4 regions of the Streptomyces deserti genome follow, and region 1 is predicted to be linked to each of the others. Evidence: riboswitches for the same ligand, from Rfam matches in the RefSeq annotation. Region 1 holds a riboswitch; each other region holds the start of a gene.
The links. A riboswitch is a leader RNA that binds a small molecule or an ion and turns the genes downstream of it on or off. The one in region 1 is predicted to bind cyclic di-AMP.

Region 1 (4,633 bases):
GCTCCTCGGTGGCTTCCTCACCCAGATGAAGGCGATGGGCGAGGGCACCGCCCGCTTCAGCCCCGCGATGCTGCACGGCGCGCTGACGATGCTGGTCACCGGAGTGATCCTGGTCGGCCTCAACCAGGCCGACGACCAGCCCGTCAACAACATCAAGATCGGCGTGAAGCTGGCGCTGCTGATCGTGATCCTGGGGCTCGTCTACGTGAAGCGGGACGAGGAGAAGGCGGACAAGGGGCAGTTCGGCCTGGTGGGGCTGCTGACCACGGCGAACGTCTTCATCGCGGTCCTGTGGACCTGATGACGTCCTGACGCTTCCCTCTTCGCCGTCCCTCCTCCCCGTCCCTGTCGCCTCCCGGGCTCAGGCGGGCCGCACCACGCGGTGGATCGACGACTCGCCGTCGTAGTAGACCGACTCCTCGCGGACGTACGTGCCGGGCTTCGGGGCGTGGATCATCATGCCGTTGCCGATGTAGAGGCCGACGTGGGTGACGTCGTCGTAGAAGAAGACGAGGTCGCCCGGCTGGGCCTGGGAGAGGGGGACCGTCGTTCCGGCGTCGACCTGGTCGTAGCTGGTGCGCGGCAGGTCGACGCCCGCGGCCTTCCAGGCGGCCTGAGTGAGGCCGGAGCAGTCGTAGGAGTCGGGGCCGGTGGCGCCCCAGACGTACGGCTTGCCGATCTGGGCGCGGGAGAAGGCGAGCGCCTTCTCGGCCTTGGTGGCGTACGAGGAGTCGGTCGCGGACGAGGTCGGTGTCGAGGGCGCTGACGTACTCGGCGAGCCGTTCTCCTGCGGCTGAGCGGCCTCGTCCTGGGCCTGCCGCTGCTCCGCCTGCTGCCGGGCGAGCTCGGCGGCCTTGCGCTCGGCCTCCTCCTGCTTCCGCTTCTCGATCGCCGCGAGCCGCGCCTTCTCCTCGGCGGTCAGCTTCGACAGCAGTTCCCGCGCGTCGGCGAGCTTCTTCTGGACGGTGGCCTTGGCCGTCTTCAGGTCGCTCTGCGACTCGGTGAGCGTCTGGAGGCTCTCGGTGGCCTCCCGGCGCTTCTCCATCGTCTCGGACTGCTGCGTGACGTAGTCGTCGACCGCCTCCTTCTGACGGCCGGTGAGCCGGCCCATCAGCTGGGTCTGGTCGAAGTAGTCCTGCGGGGAGTCCGCGAGCAGGAAGGTCGCGGTGTCCGGGACGGAGGCGCCGGACCGGTACTGGGCGGCCGCGAAGGAACCCAGCTCCTCCCGTGCCTCGTTGAGCTTCTGGGTGCGCTTGGCCACGCCGTCGAGGAGGGTGTCGACGCGCTTGCGCTGCTTCGCGGTCTTCTCCTTGGCCGCGTTGTACTTCTCGGTCGCCGACTCAGCCTGGCGGTACAGGTCGTCGACCTTCTTCTCGACTTCCTCCAGGCTCGGCTTGTCGTCGGCCGAGGGGGTGGCGTTGGCCGACTGGGACAGCAGGGCCACGGAGGTGAGGGCCGCGGTGGCGAGGGCGGGGGTCCGTATGCCTGCTACGCGCGTCCCCGCGGGACGCGACTTGCGGTGCGACGCCAAGGGAGGCGACTCCTTCCAATGGTCCGCCTACCGGGTTAGCTGTCGGGTTCGGGCGGAGGTTCGGAAGGGTTGCCCTACGGCCTGTCCCGGGAAGGGAGTTGGGCCGATTCACCCCATGGTCTCGGTTGGGTCCCCGGCTCCGGTGCCGCTGCGGCACGCTGGACTCGGCGGAGGCCGCGCGGCCCGGCGACGTTCGCCGGAGGGGGTCGTACGGCCCGCCCGAACGGTAGCCAACTCGTGTGGCGTCTGTGAAGGTTGGTGGGTGATATGCCCGATACATTTTCGTGACCTTGGGTCAGGGCGTCGCTCGACGTAACCAGTCGGATGTGATCTGTGGTGACCTGTCCGGGCGTGCGACGCCGGCCTGCCTCGGGGTGCCGATGTCCCGCCGGATGACGGGCGGCCTGGTCGGTTGCGTAGCGTGACGGGGTAAGGGTGGAGGGTAGGGAGGAGCCGGGCGGTCAGGTCCGGGAGAGCGCCGGTGTCCGAAAACGGGGGATGTTCTCAGGGTGGCGGCGGGCTGTCAGTGGGGCGGCCTAGACTCGGAGAGCGATGAGCAGCCTCTTTGACGACAGCTTCCTGGCGGACCTCCAGGCCCAGCGGGGCCCCGTGGACGAACCTCCGCCGCCGCCCGAGCACGATCACGTACCGGAGCCGATTCCGGACGATCTGTTCGGCGGGAGGTTCGACGTGCCGCCGGACCGGGACGCCTACTACCGGGACGGGGCCCCGCGCCCGGTGGTGGACTCCGCCGCGCTCCTGGAGGGGCTGAACGACAACCAGCGCGCCGCCGTCGTGCACTCCGGCTCCCCGCTGCTCATCGTGGCCGGCGCCGGTTCCGGCAAGACCCGTGTGCTCACCCACCGCATCGCCTACCTGCTGGCGGAGCGGGGCGTCCACCCGGGGCAGATCCTCGCGATCACCTTCACCAACAAGGCCGCCGGCGAGATGAAGGAGCGCGTCGAGCAGCTCGTCGGCCCGCGCGCGAACGCGATGTGGGTGATGACCTTCCACAGCGCGTGCGTGCGGATCCTGCGCAGGGAGTCGAAGAAGCTCGGCTTCACCTCGTCCTTCTCGATCTACGACGCCGCCGACTCCAAGCGCCTGATGGCCCTGGTCTGCCGCGACCTGGACCTGGACCCCAAGCGCTTCCCGCCCAAGTCCTTCAGCGCCAAGATCAGCAACCTGAAGAACGAGCTGATCGACGAGGAGGACTTCGCCGCCCAGGCCTCCGACGGCTTCGAGAAGACCCTCGCCCAGGCCTACGCCCTCTACCAGTCGCGGCTGCGCGAGGCGAACGCCCTCGACTTCGACGACCTGATCATGACGACGGTCAACCTGCTGCGGGCGTTCCCGGACGTCGCCGAGCACTACCGCCGCCGCTTCCGCCACGTGCTGGTGGACGAGTACCAGGACACCAACCACGCGCAGTACGCCCTCGTGCGCGAGCTCGTCGGCACCTCCGAGCACCCCGTCGACGTACCGCCCGGCGAGGACGACCTGCCGCCCGCCGAGCTGTGCGTGGTGGGCGACGCCGACCAGTCGATCTACGCCTTCCGCGGCGCGACCATCCGCAACATCCTCCAGTTCGAGGAGGACTACCCGGACGCGACGACGATCCTGCTGGAGCAGAACTACCGCTCCACCCAGACGATCCTCTCCGCCGCCAACGCGGTCATCGAGCGCAACGAGTCCCGCCGCCCCAAGAACCTGTGGACCAACGCGGGCGCGGGCGCGCTGATCACCGGGTACGTCGCGGACACCGAGCACGACGAGGCGCAGTTCGTCGCCGACGAGATAGACCGCCTGACCGACGCGGGCGAGGCGAAGGCGGGCGACGTCGCCGTCTTCTACCGCACCAACGCCCAGTCCCGTGTCTTCGAAGAGGTCTTCATCCGCGTCGGCCTGCCCTACAAGGTCGTCGGCGGCGTCCGCTTCTACGAGCGCAAGGAGGTCCGGGACGTCCTGGCCTACCTGCGGGTGCTGGCCAACCCCGAGGACTCGGTGCCGCTGCGCCGCATCCTCAACGTCCCCAAGCGGGGCATCGGCGACCGCGCCGAGGCCATGATCGACGCCCTCGCCCAGCGGGAGAAGATCAGCTTCCCGCAGGCGCTGCGGCGCGTCGACGAGGCGTACGGCATGGCGGCCCGGTCGGCGAACGCCGTGAAGCGGTTCAACACGCTGATGGAGGACCTCCGTACGATCGTCGAGTCCGGTGCCGGACCGGCGACCGTCCTCGAGGCGGTGCTCGAACGCACCGGCTACCTCGCCGAGTTGCAGGCCTCCACCGACCCGCAGGACGAGACCCGGATCGAGAACCTCCAGGAACTCGCCGCCGTGGCCCTGGAGTTCGAGCAGGCCCGCGGCGACGACAACCCGGGGACCCTTGCCGAGTTCCTGGAGCAGGTCGCCCTGGTCGCCGACTCGGACGAGATCCCGGACGAGGAGGGCGACGGCGTCATCACGCTGATGACCCTGCACACGGCCAAGGGTCTGGAGTTCCCGGTCGTCTTCCTGACCGGCATGGAGGACGGCGTCTTCCCGCACATGCGCGCCCTCGGCCAGACCAAGGAGCTGGAGGAGGAGCGGCGCCTGGCGTACGTCGGCATCACGCGCGCGCGTGAGCGGCTGTATCTGACGCGGTCCACGATGCGCAGCGCCTGGGGGCAGCCGTCGTACAACCCGCCCTCGCGCTTCCTGGAGGAGATCCCGCCCGCCCACGTGGAGTGGAAGCGCACGGGAGGGAGCGGGCCCGTGTCCTCCGGGCCGGCCTCGGGGGTGGCGGCCTCGCTGTCGTCGTCCCGCTCGCGTTCGTCGGCGTCGGGCGCGTCCGGCTTCGCCACGAGCCGGGCCTCCGAGAAGCCGGTGGTGTCGCTCGCGGTCGGAGACCGGGTCACGCACGACCAGTTCGGGCTCGGCACCGTGGCCGCGGTGAAGGGCACGGGCGCGAACGCCGAGGCGACGATCGACTTCGGGGACGGGAAGCCGAAGCGGCTGCTGCTGCGGTACGCGCCGGTCGAGAAGCTGTAGTGAAGTTGTGGCTCCGAGACGTGAGCCCCCGCCCGAGGAGAGGAGCGGGGGCTTGCGGAAACTGAACGGCGG
Region 2 (4,633 bases), on a different contig from region 1:
TCAGGACGTCCAGGCCGAGGAATGACTGCGCAAGGCCGCCGCCGAGGACCTCACCCGTCTGCCCGGAAGGCTTCCCCCGCCCCCGCCCCGGTCCGACCCGCCCGCGAGCCGGATACCGTCAAGGAGTGACCAACCAGCCCCACCCACCGACTCCCGCCCCCACCCTCTTCACCTGGGAGTTCGCCACCAACCCCTACCCCGCCTACGCCTGGCTCCGCGACCACGCCCCCGTCCACAGGACGAAGCTCCCCAGCGGAGTGGAGGCCTGGCTGGTCACCCGGTACGCCGACGCCAAGCAGGCCCTCGCCGACCAGCGGCTCTCCAAGAACCCGGCGCATCACGACGAGCCCGCGCACGCCAAGGGCAAGACCGGGATCCCCGGGGAGCGCAAGGCCGAGTTGATGACCCACCTCCTCAACATCGACCCGCCCGACCACACCCGGCTGCGCCGCCTGGTCTCCAAGGCCTTCACGCCCCGCCGGGTCGCCGAGTTCGCCCCTCGGGTGCAGGAGCTGACCGACCAGCTCATCGACCGGTTCGCCCCCGCCGGCTCCGCCGACCTCATCCACGAGTTCGCCTTCCCGCTCCCCATCTACGCCATCTGCGACATGCTCGGCGTGCCCCGCGAGGACCAGGACGACTTCCGCGACTGGGCGGGCATGATGATCCGCCACCAGGGCGGCCCCCGGGGCGGTGTCGCGCGGTCCGTGAAGAAGATGCGGGGCTATCTCGCCGACCTCATCCACCGCAAGCGCCAGGCCCTGCCCGCCGAACCCGTCCCCGGCGAGGACCTCATCTCCGGCCTCATCCGCGCCTCCGACCACGGCGAGCACCTCACCGAGAACGAGGCCGCCGCCATGGCCTTCATCCTTCTCTTCGCGGGGTTCGAGACCACCGTCAACCTCATCGGCAACGGCACGTACGCCCTGCTCACGCACCCCGACCAGCGCGCCCGTCTGCAGCGTTCCCTCGCCGCGGGCGAACGCGAGCTGCTCGAGACCGGCGTCGAGGAACTCCTCCGCTACGACGGCCCCGTCGAGCTCGCCACCTGGCGGTTCGCCACCCGGCCGCTCACCATCGGCGGGCAGGACATCGCACCCGGCGACCCCGTCCTCGTCGTCCTGGCCGCCGCGGACCGGGATCCGGAACGGTTCGCCGATCCCGATGTCCTGGACCTCTCCCGCCGCGACAACCAGCACCTCGGATACGGCCACGGCATCCACTACTGCCTGGGCGCCCCGCTCGCCCGCCTGGAGGGCCAGACCGCGCTCGCCACGCTCCTCACCCGCCTCCCGGACCTCCGGCTCGCGGCGGACCCGGCCGAGCTGCGCTGGCGCGGCGGCCTCATCATGCGCGGACTGCGCACCTTGCCGGTCACCTTCACACCCCTCCATCAGGGCAAAAGTGACACGCCTTCAACTCTGTGATCTTCACGTGATCTGCGCGGCATGAACTTGTGACAAGTGATCGTCTGCCGATACGTTCACCCATCGGCGCGGCGCCCCCGGCACCACCCGCCGCGCCGGTCACCGCTGTCTCGCGAAAGGTCTCCGTATGCTCTCCGGGAACGGTCGTCACCGTCGCCCCCGCCAGGCTCCGGCTCTCCTCGTAGCGGCCGGAGTGACCGGCTCCGCCATCGCGATCCCGTTGCTCGGGGCCACCGGCGCGAGCGCGGCCGACGGTACGACCTGGGACCGGGTCGCGGACTGTGAGACCGGCGGCGCCTGGAGCCAGAACAGCGGCAACGGCTACTACGGCGGCCTGCAGCTGTCCCAGGAGGACTGGGACAAGTACGGCGGCCTCGACTACGCCGCGAGCCCCGACCTGGCCAGCCGTTCCCAGCAGATAGCCGTCGCCGAGAGAATCCTCGCCGACCAGGGGGTCGGCGTCTGGCGCACCTGCGGACTGCTCGCCGGTCTGGACAAGGACTCGTCCTCGGCCGACATCGACACCGGGGTGGCGAGCGATACGTCCGGGTCGTCCGACTCGTCCAACTCGTCGGGTTCATCGGCATCGCCGGATTCGCCCGGCCTGCTCGACTCCCTGGATTCCTCCAGCTCCTCCAGCTCCTCCGGCTCTTCCGACTCCTCCGCTTCGTCGCCCGAGTCGACCTCCCCTTCCCCGTCGTCCGACGGGGCGTCGAACACCGGGGACGAATCGGCCAAGTCCGGCACGTCCTCCGCGTCCACGCCCACGGCTGACCCGGAGAGCGAATACCCGGACAACTCGGGTCATAACGGCGGCTCTTCGGCGCTGACCGACACCGGCGCGACCGACACCGGCGCGACCGACCCCGGGGCATCCGGCACCGGCCGGCACCGCGGCCCCAGCGCGGACGAGGCCGCGGGCGACGGGCGTACGGCCGAACCGGCGGGCCGGCACGCCTCGCGCGGTGACGCGGCCGCGCGCGACGCGATGGACGGCTCGTACACCGTGCGTCCCGGGGACAGCCTGTGGTCCATCTCCGACTCCCTTGACCTCAGCGGGGGATGGCGCGCGCTCTACGTGGAGAACGAGAAGGTCATCGGCGCCGACCCGGACCTCATCCGCCCCGGTCAGACGCTTCAAGTCGGGGTCGAACCGGGCGAAAAGTAGCGGCGGTTCGCGGTGAATGTCCCATGTAAGAGCGATGAGAGATAGATCTCAGAAGCCCTGATCGTCTTTGAAATTCCGCGGATCGCGTGTCTACGGTCGTGACCGCTCGCCATCGCGGGCCCCGGCTGCCGCAACGCCGAATCCTGCCAGCGGCCGCCCGGGAAAAGTCGTCGCGTCAAGCGCCGTAGGCAGGAGCGGGGGACCCAAGGTAAGTGCCGGGCCCAGCAGTTGAGGCTGGTTCCGGCTAGGGGTGAAGCCGTGTCCCGCAAGGGACGCGGCCGGGCAACTCAACCGGCCCGAACCCGACAGCTCACCTCGCAGGCGTCGGTGAGGGGATCCATTCATGCTGTTTTCCGGCAAGGGCAAGCACCGTCGTCCGTCCAAGGCCACCCGCGCCCTCGCGCTCGCCGGTGTCACCGGCGCCGCCGTCGCCGCCCCGCTGATGGCGGCCGGCAACGCCTCCGCCGCCACCGCCTCCGAGTGGGAGGCCGTCGCCCAGTGCGAGTCCGGCGGCAACTGGTCCATCAACACCGGCAACGGCTACTACGGCGGTCTGCAGTTCTCCGCCTCCACCTGGGCCGCGTACGGCGGCACGAAGTACGCCTCCACCGCCGACCAGGCCACCAAGGCGCAGCAGATCGAGATCGCCGAGAAGGTCCTCGCGGGCCAGGGCAAGGGTGCCTGGCCGGTCTGCGGCAAGAACCTGTCCAGCGCCGCCTACACCGGCGGCTCCGCCGACAGCGGCTCGGGCTCCTCGAACAGCACGGCCACCCGGGAGACCGAGCAGCAGCCGGCCTCCCGCTCCGCCGAGCGCCCGGCCCAGACCCAGAAGAGCCAGAAGACCGTCACCACCCCGACCGGCAAGAAGGTCAAGAAGGGTGACGGCGAGTACAAGGTCGTCGAGGGCGACACCCTCAGCTCGATCGCCCAGGAGCACGACGTCAAGGGCGGCTGGGAGAAGCTGTTCGAGCTGAACAAGGGCATCGTCGAGGACGCCAACCTCATCTACCCGGGCCAGCAGCTGCACCTGAAGTAAGCCCGAAGCAGGCCTGAAGCAAGAGGGCGCTGCTCCCCCTGACTCCCCGCCCCGGTGCGCGTTCCCCCGTACGCGCCGGGGCGGGGTTTTTCACGCGGTCGTGCGGGTTTTTCACGCGGTCGTGGGGAGAGCGTGCGACCCCGTCTTTGTTCCGTTCGGAAACAATTTACTCTCGGTTCTGTCCATGGGGTGGGCGACCGGCTGGCCGATCGCCCCGGGCCGGTTAGGCTCATCTCGCAGAACCACACGGTTCACCTCACAGAGCCATCGCGGTCCTGCCAACCCGCGTCACATCCCACGAAGGAGATGCTCGTGCCGTCCATCGACGTCGTCGTAGCCCGGGAAATCCTGGACTCCCGAGGCAATCCCACGGTCGAGGTCGAGGTCGGCCTCGACGACGGCAGCACCGGTCGTGCCGCCGTCCCGTCCGGCGCCTCCACGGGCGCCTTCGAGGCCATCGAGCTCCGCGACGGCGACTCGAACCGCTACATGGGCAAGGGTGTCGAGAAGGCCGTCCTCGCCGTCATCGAGCAGATCGGCCCGGAGCTGGTCGGTTACGACGCCACCGAGCAGCGCCTGATCGACCAGGCGATGTTCGACCTGGACGCCACCGACAACAAGGGCTCCCTCGGCGCCAACGCCATCCTCGGTGTCTCGCTCGCCGTCGCCCACGCCGCCTCCGAGGCCAGCGACCTCCCGCTCTTCCGCTACCTGGGCGGTCCCAACGCGCACCTGCTGCCGGTGCCGATGATGAACATCCTGAACGGCGGCTCGCACGCCGACTCCAACGTGGACATCCAGGAGTTCATGATCGCCCCGATCGGCGCGGAGTCCTTCTCCGAGGCCCTGCGCTGGGGCGCCGAGGTCTACCACACCCTGAAGAAGGTCCTGAAGAGCAAGGGCCTGGCCACCGGCCTCGGTGACGAGGGCGGCTTCGCCCCGAACCTCGGCTCCAACCGCGAGGCCCTCGACCTCATCCTCGAGGCGATCAAGGAGGCCGGC
Region 3 (4,633 bases), on a different contig from region 1:
GCGGCATCTCGGGAGCCAGGGAGGCGTTGAGCCGCACCTGCGGGGAGGTGTTGATGATCCCGAAGGCGTTCGGCCCGATGATCCGCATGCCGTACGCGCGCGCGTGCCGCACCAGGGCGCGCTGGCGCTCACGCCCCTCGGGCCCGCTCTCGGCGTACCCGGCGGAGACCACGACGAGCCCCTGCACGCCGTGCTCGCCGCACTCGGTGACCACCTCGGGGACGTGCTCGGCCGGCACGGCGACGACCGCGAGGTCGACGGGCCCGTCGATGTCCCGCACCGAGCGGTACGCGGGCACCCCGTCGAGCTCCTTCTGCTCCTCGGGAAAGGCCCGGTTCACGGCGTGGAGCCGGCCGGTGAAGCCGGCGTCCCGGATGTTGTGCAGCACGCTGCGGCCCACGCCGCCGGGCGCGCGGCCGGTGCCGATGACGGCCACCGAGCCGGGCGCGAGCAGCCGCTGCACGGAGCGCGCCTCGGCGCGCTGTTCGCGCGCGTACTGCACGGCCAGGGAGCGGTCGGTGGGTTCGAGGTCGAACTCCAGGCGGACGACGCCGTCCTCGAAGCTGCGCTTCTGGGTGTACCCGGCGTCCGTGAACACCTTGATCATCTTGCTGTTGGCGGGCAGCACCTCGGCGGCGAAGCGGCGGATGCCGCGCTCCCGCGCGACGGCCGCGATGTGTTCGAGCAGGGCGGAGGCGACGCCGCGGCCCTGGTGGGCGTCCTGCACGAGGAAGGCGACCTCGGCCTCGTCGGCCGGTGCCGACGCGGGCATTCCGTCGGCGCCGATCCGGTCGTAGCGTACGGTGGCGATGAACTCGCCGCCGACCGTGGCCGCGAGTCCCACCCGGTCCACAAAGTCGTGGTGCGTGAAGCGGTGGACGTCCTTGGCGGACAGACGAGGGTAGGGCGCGAAGAAGCGGTAGTACTTCGACTCGTCCGACACCTGCTCATAGAAGCTGACCAGGCGGTCTGCGTCATCAACGGTGATGGGGCGGATGCGCGCGGTGCCGCCGTCGCGCAGCACCACGTCGGCTTCCCAGTGGGCGGGGTACTCGTGCCGGTCCGACGAGGTCTGCATGGGCCCCAGAGTACGGCTCGCGTCCGACAACGGCGCGGGGCAGTCTGTGGAGGACGGAAGTTCGGGCCGAGGCCGCGGCCCGACCGCCACCTTCCGGAGGGGCGTACACCCGGTGTGCGCCCGTTCCGGGCATGGTTCACGTGTGGGAAACTGGTCTAGACAACCCTGAACACCTGAAGGGCAGCAACACATGGCTGAGCGCCGCGTCAACGTCGGCTGGGCCGAGGGCCTCCACGCCCGCCCCGCCTCCATCTTCGTCCGAGCCGCCACGGCCGCAGGCGTCCCGGTGACGATCGCCAAGGCCGGCGGCACCCCCGTCAACGCGGCCTCCATGCTGGCCGTCCTCGGCCTGGGCGCCCAGGGCGGTGAGGAGATCGTCCTCGCCTCCGACGCCGAGGGCGCGGACGCCGCCCTGGACCGGCTGGCGAAGCTGGTCTCCGAGGGCCTCGAGGAGCTTCCCGAGACCGTCTGAGCCACATCGCGGCACCAGGCGGAGCCGCGTCGCCCATTCCGGGTGGCGCGGCTCCGCCGTTTTTTCACCCGAGCCGGCCCCCGGAATTCCCGGGAAACCAAAAAAGGGCAGCAGAAATAGACCCCGCCGAATAGCCCCTTCTTTGTATACGGCGCCCGTGTTAATGCCGCAGGCCCGACATGTTTACGGGATGTTGCGAAGTCCTCACACGGTCCGGGCGGTCACCGCCGCCGGAAAAGCGCAGCCGGTGCACGGCCGTCGCGCGCTCGGTGTGCAGCGCCGTGAGCGCCCGGGCACGCTCGCCGTCGCCACGTGCCACCGCGTCCACGATCGCGCCGTGCTCCGCCCAGGACTCCACGGGGTTGGCCGGCGCCTCCACGGCGTACATCCAGGCGATCTTGTGACGCAGCTGGGTCAGCATCGAGGTCAGCGCGGGGCTGCCGCAGGCCTGGGCGAGCGTCTCGTGGAACCAGCCGCCCAGGGAGCGCAGGTCCTCGCTGTTGCCCCGGCGGGCACGCTCCTGACCGAGCCTCACCAGGCCGCGCAGCACCTTCAGATGGGCCTCGGTACGGCGCTGGGCGGCGCGTGAGGCACCGAGGGGCTCCAGGAGCATGCGCATCTCCAGCAGGTCGGCGGCCTCCTGCTCGGAGGGTTCCGCCACGCACGCGCCCGCGTGCCGCCGGGTCACCACGAAGCCCTCGGCCTCCAGGGTGCGCAGCGCCTCGCGCACGGGGACGCGGGAGACGCCGTAGCGGCGCGCGAGGACCTCCTCGGTGAGCCGGCTGCCGCGCTCGTAGACACCCGCGACGATGTCGTCCCGGATCGCCGTACATACCGAGTGCGCCGGAATACGCATGACCGACCTCCGCCTTAATCCCCGTGAAACGTCGACGTTGGACGCGTGTTCCGTGACTCTATTGCAATGAGCTGGAATTTCCGACGGCGGGCCGGAATCCATGCATATTTTTTGGACAGTCGGCCGCCCGAAACGGCGAATGCCCCGGCTCGGGGAGCCGGGGCATCGTCATGGCCGAGCCGTCCGTCGTCAGAGGTTCACGCCGTGCGAGCGGAGGTAGGCGACGGGGTCCATGTCGGAGCCGTACTCGGGGCTCGTACGGGCCTCGAAGTGCAGGTGCGCCCCGGTGACGTTGCCGGTCGCGCCGGACAGGCCGATCTGCTGGCCCGGGGTGACCTGCTGGCCCACCGAGACACCGATGGACGACAGGTGCCCGTACTGGGTATAGGTGCCGTCGTTCATCTTGATCACGACCTGGTTGCCGTACGCCCCGCCCCAGCCGGCCTCGACGACGGTGCCCATGCCGACCGCCTGGACGGGGGTGCCGCTGGCCGCGTGGAAGTCGACGCCGGTGTGGCTGCCGGAGGACCACACGGCGCTGCCGGTCTTGTAGCCGGTGGAGACGTAGGAGCCGGCGATGGGCGGCACGAAGGTGTTCAGGCGCTTGCGCTCGGCCTCGCGGGCGGCGCGCTCCCGGTCCTCGCGGGCCTTCTCGGCCGCCTCGGCCGCCTTCTTGCGCGCGGCCTCCTCGGCCTTCTGCCGGGCGGCGGCCTCCTCGGCGGCCTGCTGCTGGGCGGCGGCCTGGGCGTCGATCTGGTCGGCTATGGAGTCGCCGATGGTGATGACCGGAGTGAGGCCGGTCTGCTCGGCGGCGGGTTCGGCGGCGAACGCCGGGGCGGCGACGGTGCCGATGACGCCGGTGGTGGCGAGGGCGGCGACGCCCGCCGCGCGGGCGGTGCTGCGCTGCATGCGGCTGGGACGACGGTGCTTCCCGGTGGCGCGGGTGAACGCCATGAAGTGTGCTGGTCCTTTCCTTCCTTCTCGCCTACCGGGTTAGCTGACGGGTTCGGAGCAGGAAGGTCTCCTACGGACCCCCTCGCGGCTCGCGCGGGCGTCCGATTCACCCCAGGGACTGTGTGGTGGGTCCCCGGCTCCCCTGGCTCGCGCCGTACGGGGACTCGGCGATGACTGTCCGCTGCCGCGGGTGCGGCGCACTGCCTGACGGACAGCCCGGATGAAGCTAAACGGGCCGACTTTCAATCCCCAAACGAATCGTGGGGTTTGTAGCGCATCCCACAGGGCAGACAGGCAACCTCCGCCTCAAATCGGGCATACGGGGGCCCTGGCGACTCTTGCGTCACCAGGGCCCCTACGCGCGCGTGCCCCTACTCGGCGGACACCACGGTCACTTCACCGATGCCGAGGGCCTCCACGGGCTCCTTGATCTGGGCCGCGTCGCCGACGAGGACGGTCACCAGACGGTCCACCGGGAAGGCGCTGACGACCGCCGCCGTGGCCTCCACGGTGCCGGTCGCGGCGAGCTGCCGGTACAGCGCGGCCTGGTAGTCGTCGGGCAGGTGCTGCTCGACCTGGTCGGCCAGCGTGCTCGCGACGGCCGCTGCCGTCTCGTACTTCAGCGGCGCCACACCCACCAGGTTCTGCACGGCGACATCGCGCTCGGCGTCCGTGAGCCCCTCCGCGGCGAGGGTGCGCAGCACGGTCCACAGGTCCTGCAGGGCGGGACCGGTGTTCGGGGTGTCGACGGAACCGCTGATGGCGAGCATCGCGGCACCCGTGCCCTCAGGCGTGGACCTGAGGACCTGCGCGAACGACCGTACGCCGTAGGTGTAGCCCTTCTCCTCGCGCAGGACGCGGTCCAGACGGGAGGTGAGGGTGCCGCCCAGGCAGTACGTGCCGAGGACCTGGGCGGGCCACACGCGGTCGTGCCGGTCCGGGCCGACACGGCCGATCAGCAGCTGCGTCTGCACGGCGCCGGGCCGGTCCACGATCACGACCCGGCCGGTGTCGTCCGCGGTCACCGGCGGCACGGGCCGCGGCTCGCCCGGGGAGCCGGTCCAGGAGCCGAGGGTGTCGCCGAGCAGCGCGTCGAGGTCGATGCCGGTGAGGTCGCCCACGACCACGGCGGTGGCCGTGGCGGGACGGACGTGCTTCTCGTAGAAGGCGCGTACGGCCGCGGAGTCGATGGCGGCGACCGTCTCCTCCGTGCCCTGCCGGGGGCGCGACATGCGGGAGTCCACCGCGAACAGCTCCTTGGAGAGCTCCTTGG
Region 4 (4,633 bases), on a different contig from region 1:
CCGCCCTGTGGGCGCGTGACTGGCGGGCGTCCGGGGGCCGGTGCGCGGTGAGTCGGGCGGGCGCGTTGTCCGTATTCTCTGATCATGGCCGCTCCCACCGCGTATTCACTCATCGCCACCGACCTGGACGGAACGCTGCTGCGCGGCGACGACACCCTCTCCGACCGGTCCCTCGCCGCGCTCGCGCGGGTGGCGCGGGCCGGTGCCCAGCACCTCGTGGTGACGGGACGCCCGGCACCGAGAGTGCGGCCGCTCCTCGACGACCTCGGCTGCGGGGGGCTCGCGGTGTGCGGGCAGGGCGCGCAGGTGTACGACGCCGGCGCGGACCGTCTGCTGTGGTCCGTCACCCTGGACCGGGAGCTGGCCGAGACCGCGCTGGAGAAGATCGAGGCCGAGGTGGGGGAGGTGTACGCCGCGGTCGACCAGGACGGGGTCGACGGGCTCACGCTCATCGAGCCGGGCTATCTGATGCCGCACCCGACCCTGCCCGCGCTGCGGGTCGGGCGGCGCGAGGACCTGTGGTGCGCGCCGATCAGCAAGGTGCTGCTGCGCCATCCCCGCCTGTCCGACGACGAGTTGGCGGCGACGGCGCGTTCGGTGGTGGGGTCGCTCGCGACGGTCACCATGTCGGGGCCGGGGACCGTCGAACTCCAGCCGTGCGGCATCACCAAGGCGACCGGTCTCGCGCTGGCCGCCGAGCACCTGGGGCTGGGCCCGGCGGGGACCATCGCCTTCGGCGACATGCCCAACGACATCCCCATGTTCGACTGGGCCGCCCACGGCGTCGCCATGGCCAACGCCCACCCGGAACTCAAGGCGAGGGCGGACGAGATCACCCTGTCGAACGAGGACGACGGCATCGCCGTCGTCCTCGAGCGACTGTTTCCCGACGGGTAGGGCCTAGTACGGGCCGAAGACGTTGTCGATCGAGCCGTACCGCTGGGCCGCGTAGTTGCAGGCCGCGGTGATGTTCGCGACCGGGTCGTACGGGTCCCAGGACGTGCCGGGCACGTGGTAGGCCTGGAAGGTCGGGTCGATGACCTGCAGGAGGCCCTTGGACGGGGTGCCGGCGGCGGCGTTGGAGTCCCAGTTGTTGATGGCCAGGGGGTTGCCGGACGACTCCCGCATGATGTTGCGGTAAATACCGTCGTACGTCCCGGGAATTCCCTTCTGCGCCATGATGTCCAGGGCTTCGCGGATCCAGCCGTCGAGGTTGTTCGCGTAGGTCTTCGCGGCGGCCGGGGTGGCCTTGGCGACGGATCCGGCGGCCTGCGTGGCCGGCTTGGCGGCCGTGGACGACTTGGTCGCCTTGTCCGCCGCGCTCGCCTTCTTGGCGGCGTCCGCCTTCGTCGTCGTCACCTTCAGCTTCTGACCCGGGCGGATCAGCTGCGGGTCGCCGCCGACGGTCGCGCGGTTGTCCTTGTAGAGCTGACGCCATCCGCCGCTCACGTCGTACCTGTCGGCGATCCGGTAGAGGGTGTCGCCCTTGACCACGGTGTACGTGAGGGACTTGGCCGCCTGCGCGGCCTGGGGCGCCACCTGGGCGGCGACGGGGGCGATCTGGGGCGGCTGGGCGGCGTTCGCGGTCGTGGCGCCCATGAGGGGGAGCGAGAGCGCCGCGCCGCCGGTGCCGGCGGCGACGACACCTCGGGTGAGCAGGTTGGTTCTGGGGCGGCGGTGCTTAGCTCGTCCAGGCATGCTGAAGTTCCTCTCCGACGCCTGCGAGGTGAGCTGTCGGGTTCGGGCGGGAGGTGCCCGGCCGCGGGCGCGGCTTCACCCCTAGCCGTTCCGGGCATGCCTGGAACGGCGACTTACCTGGGTCCCCCGCTCCTGCCGTGCGTGAGTGAAGTGGTCATTGGGGCACGGGCGGCGGCAGGATTCGGCGTCCGCCCGGCAGGCCCGGAACGTATGCGAGAGCACATGCCGGGAACAAGTGCCGGAATCACAGAACATGCCGGTTGATCTTGCCGTGAGGCATATGGGGTGCTTGATCCTTTGCGGTCGCCAAGCCCAACTGGCGTTCCCGGGAAGGCGAAACGGTGAGGTGTGGCGCGGTGAGGCGCGTGAGGCGAAAGTGACTTACTTCACTGATCACGAGCCCGGCGAGCATTTTCCCCTCAAGGGGAATTCGCTTGCTATTTGCGGCAAATCGGGCGGCGCGGGCAGGATGGCCCGCATGTCGAGGTGTGGCCCGGGGTGTGGATCGCTGCTTCCCGGCAAGGCGATCAATGACTGTTCTTATCAGCTGATCAGAAACATGACGGGCGTGATCCGATATGGCCCGGCCTGTAACCCCGGGCGCTCGCGGTGATCGAAACGTGACCGGATACGCTGACTTGAGTGATGGCAGCGACCTATCGACAAACCGTGTAATCGCCAGTAGACACCAGCAGACAGGAGACCCCTCGTGACCGTCGTCGGGCCGTTCGGGCTGAGCGTGCGGGACCAGGCTCTGGAAGCCGATGTCCAGGCCGGATTGGCGGCTGTCGAGGAAGGGCTGCTCGAAGCCACCAAGAGTGAGGTGCCCTTCATCACGGAGGCCGCCCAGCACCTGGTGCGGGCCGGTGGCAAGCGGTTCCGGCCACTGCTGGTGATGCTCTCCGCGCGGTTCGGCGACCCGTACGCGCCCGGGATCGTGCCGTCGGCCGTCGTCGTGGAGCTCACCCACCTCGCCACGCTGTACCACGACGACGTGATGGACGAGGCGGCCGTGCGGCGCGGGGTGCCGAGCGCGAACACGCGCTGGGGCAACTCCGTCGCGGTCCTCACCGGCGACTTCCTCTTCGCGCGTGCCTCGCAGATCCTCGCCGACCTCGGGCCGGAGGCGGTCCGGGTGCAGGCCGTCGCGTTCGAGCGGCTGGTCACCGGGCAGATCCTGGAGACCGCCGGCCCGCAGGACGGGCGGGACCCGGTCGACCACTACCTGGACGTGCTGGGCGGCAAGACCGGTTCGCTGGTGGCGGTGTCGTGCCGGTTCGGCGCGATGATGTCCGGGGCCGACGAGACGGTCGTGGACGTGCTGACCCAGTACGGCGAGCGGCTCGGCGTCGCCTTCCAGCTCGCCGACGACGTCCTGGACATCGCCTCCGACTCCCACGAGTCCGGCAAGACGCCGGGCACGGACCTGCGCGAGGGCATCCCCACGCTGCCGGTGCTGCGGCTGCGGGAGCGGGCGGCCCGGCTGGGGCTGGCCGAGGACGTCGCCCTGTGCGAGCTGCTGGACTCCGACCTGACGGACGACGCCCGGCACGCGGAGGCCCTGCGCCGGCTCCGCGCCCACCCGGCGCTGGAGCAGGCGCGGCGGGACACGGTGCGGTACGCGGAGGAGGCCCGGGCGGCGCTGGCGCCGTTGCCGGAGTGCGCGGCGAAGGCGGCACTGGTGGAACTGTGCGACGCGGTGGTGCACCGGGCCGGGTAGGTTCCGCCCCCTGCCGCCCGCCGGGGACTCCGTCCCCGCGCATGTGACGCGACCCACAAGATGCGGAAGCGTGCCGGTCTCCGTGAAGCGGCGCGGCCCGGAAACCCGACCCTGCGGCTCAACACCCTCGGCGGCGTCTCCCGTACGACCCCTACGGGTCGGGGGAGGCGCCGCCCTGCCGTGTCATACCGCAGCAGTACACGGAGTTGAGCCCGGGGTCTGACGTATCTCCCCGGCCGATTTGGTCAGATGGACACCACGGAAAACACCACTCCTCACCGATTCGGGTGAGAATGGCGGCTCAGGGGAGTGGGGGTCCCCCTGCTCGAGCGCAGTCGAGAGCTTGCGGGAGAGTGCGAGGTCGCGCAACGCGAGACGAGACGGACAGCCGCCGCCGACACGGAGGTAGGGCACACATGGCACCGTACGCATCCGACGACAACACGACCGCAGGGGAGGCCGACGACCTGCGCGCGGGCCGGCGCAAGGCCGCGCGGTACGTGGTCCCGGTGGCGGTGATGGGGGTGGCGGCCGCGACGATCGGGCTCGTCCCCGCGATCGCCGACTCCGGTGACCCCGACCTCCCGGACATCACCGCCCAGCAGCTCATAGAGAAGATCGCGAAGTCGGACGTACAGCAACTGTCCGGCACGGTGAAGATCAGCACGGATCTCGGTCTGCCGGACCTCGGTGGGCTGGAGAGCGGCCTGATGTCCGGTGCCGCGCGGCCGGACGGCGAGGGCGGTTCCTCCGCCGACCCGTCGGCCAAGCTCACGGAACTGGCCACCGGCACGCACACGCTGCGCGTCGCGGCCGACGGCCCCGACCGGCAGAAGCTGTCGCTGCTGGAGAACGCAGCCGAGTACAGCCTGATCCACAACGGCGAGGACGTCTGGGGCTACGACAGCGCGTCGAACGAGGTCTACCACGGCACCGTCGACGACACCGCCGAGCACAAGAAGGCGCAGCCTCCGGCCACGCCCAAGGACTTCGCCGAGGAGGCCCTGAAGGCGGTCGACGACACGACCTCCGTGACCGTCGACGGCACCGCGCAGGTCGCCGGCCGGGACGCGTACAAGCTGGTCATCAAGCCGAAGCAGTCCGGCTCCACGGTCGGGGCGATCAGCGTGGCGGTGGACGCGAAGACCGGCATGCCGCTGAAGTTCACGCTGACCCCGGCGAGCGGCGGCGCCGCCGTCGTGGACGCGGGCTTCA

Region 2: another riboswitch for cyclic di-AMP. It lies ahead of ACYVMZ_RS22905 (transglycosylase family protein); the one in region 1 lies ahead of ACYVMZ_RS15315 (C40 family peptidase).
Region 3: another riboswitch for cyclic di-AMP. It lies ahead of ACYVMZ_RS30435 (M23 family metallopeptidase); the one in region 1 lies ahead of ACYVMZ_RS15315 (C40 family peptidase).
Region 4: another riboswitch for cyclic di-AMP. It lies ahead of ACYVMZ_RS25755 (LysM peptidoglycan-binding domain-containing protein); the one in region 1 lies ahead of ACYVMZ_RS15315 (C40 family peptidase).

What each region holds. Positions count from the first base shown of each region.
Region 1 is NZ_BAAGRZ010000007.1:103,534-108,166, reverse strand. It holds gene ACYVMZ_RS15320 (hypothetical protein) at 1-301, shown strand, start outside; gene ACYVMZ_RS15315 (C40 family peptidase) at 362-1,531, opposite strand; cyclic di-AMP (ydaO/yuaA leader) riboswitch at 1,539-1,711, opposite strand; gene pcrA (DNA helicase PcrA) at 2,084-4,561, shown strand.
Region 2 is NZ_BAAGRZ010000014.1:92,132-96,764, reverse strand. It holds gene ACYVMZ_RS22920 (nucleoside triphosphate pyrophosphohydrolase) at 1-25, shown strand, start outside; gene ACYVMZ_RS22915 (cytochrome P450 family protein) at 126-1,427, shown strand; gene ACYVMZ_RS22910 (transglycosylase family protein) at 1,555-2,595, shown strand; cyclic di-AMP (ydaO/yuaA leader) riboswitch at 2,766-2,934, shown strand; gene ACYVMZ_RS22905 (transglycosylase family protein) at 2,939-3,631, shown strand; gene eno (phosphopyruvate hydratase) at 3,944-4,633, shown strand, end outside.
Region 3 is NZ_BAAGRZ010000025.1:107,276-111,908, forward strand. It holds gene ACYVMZ_RS30420 (bifunctional acetate--CoA ligase family protein/GNAT family N-acetyltransferase) at 1-1,078, opposite strand, end outside; gene ACYVMZ_RS30425 (HPr family phosphocarrier protein) at 1,269-1,550, shown strand; gene ACYVMZ_RS30430 (GntR family transcriptional regulator) at 1,711-2,406, opposite strand; gene ACYVMZ_RS30435 (M23 family metallopeptidase) at 2,596-3,360, opposite strand; cyclic di-AMP (ydaO/yuaA leader) riboswitch at 3,375-3,540, opposite strand; gene ACYVMZ_RS30440 (M16 family metallopeptidase) at 3,732-4,633, opposite strand, start outside.
Region 4 is NZ_BAAGRZ010000017.1:148,356-152,988, forward strand. It holds gene ACYVMZ_RS25750 (HAD family hydrolase) at 85-897, shown strand; gene ACYVMZ_RS25755 (LysM peptidoglycan-binding domain-containing protein) at 901-1,698, opposite strand; cyclic di-AMP (ydaO/yuaA leader) riboswitch at 1,702-1,856, opposite strand; gene ACYVMZ_RS25760 (polyprenyl synthetase family protein) at 2,408-3,418, shown strand; gene ACYVMZ_RS25765 (LolA family protein) at 3,835-4,633, shown strand, end outside.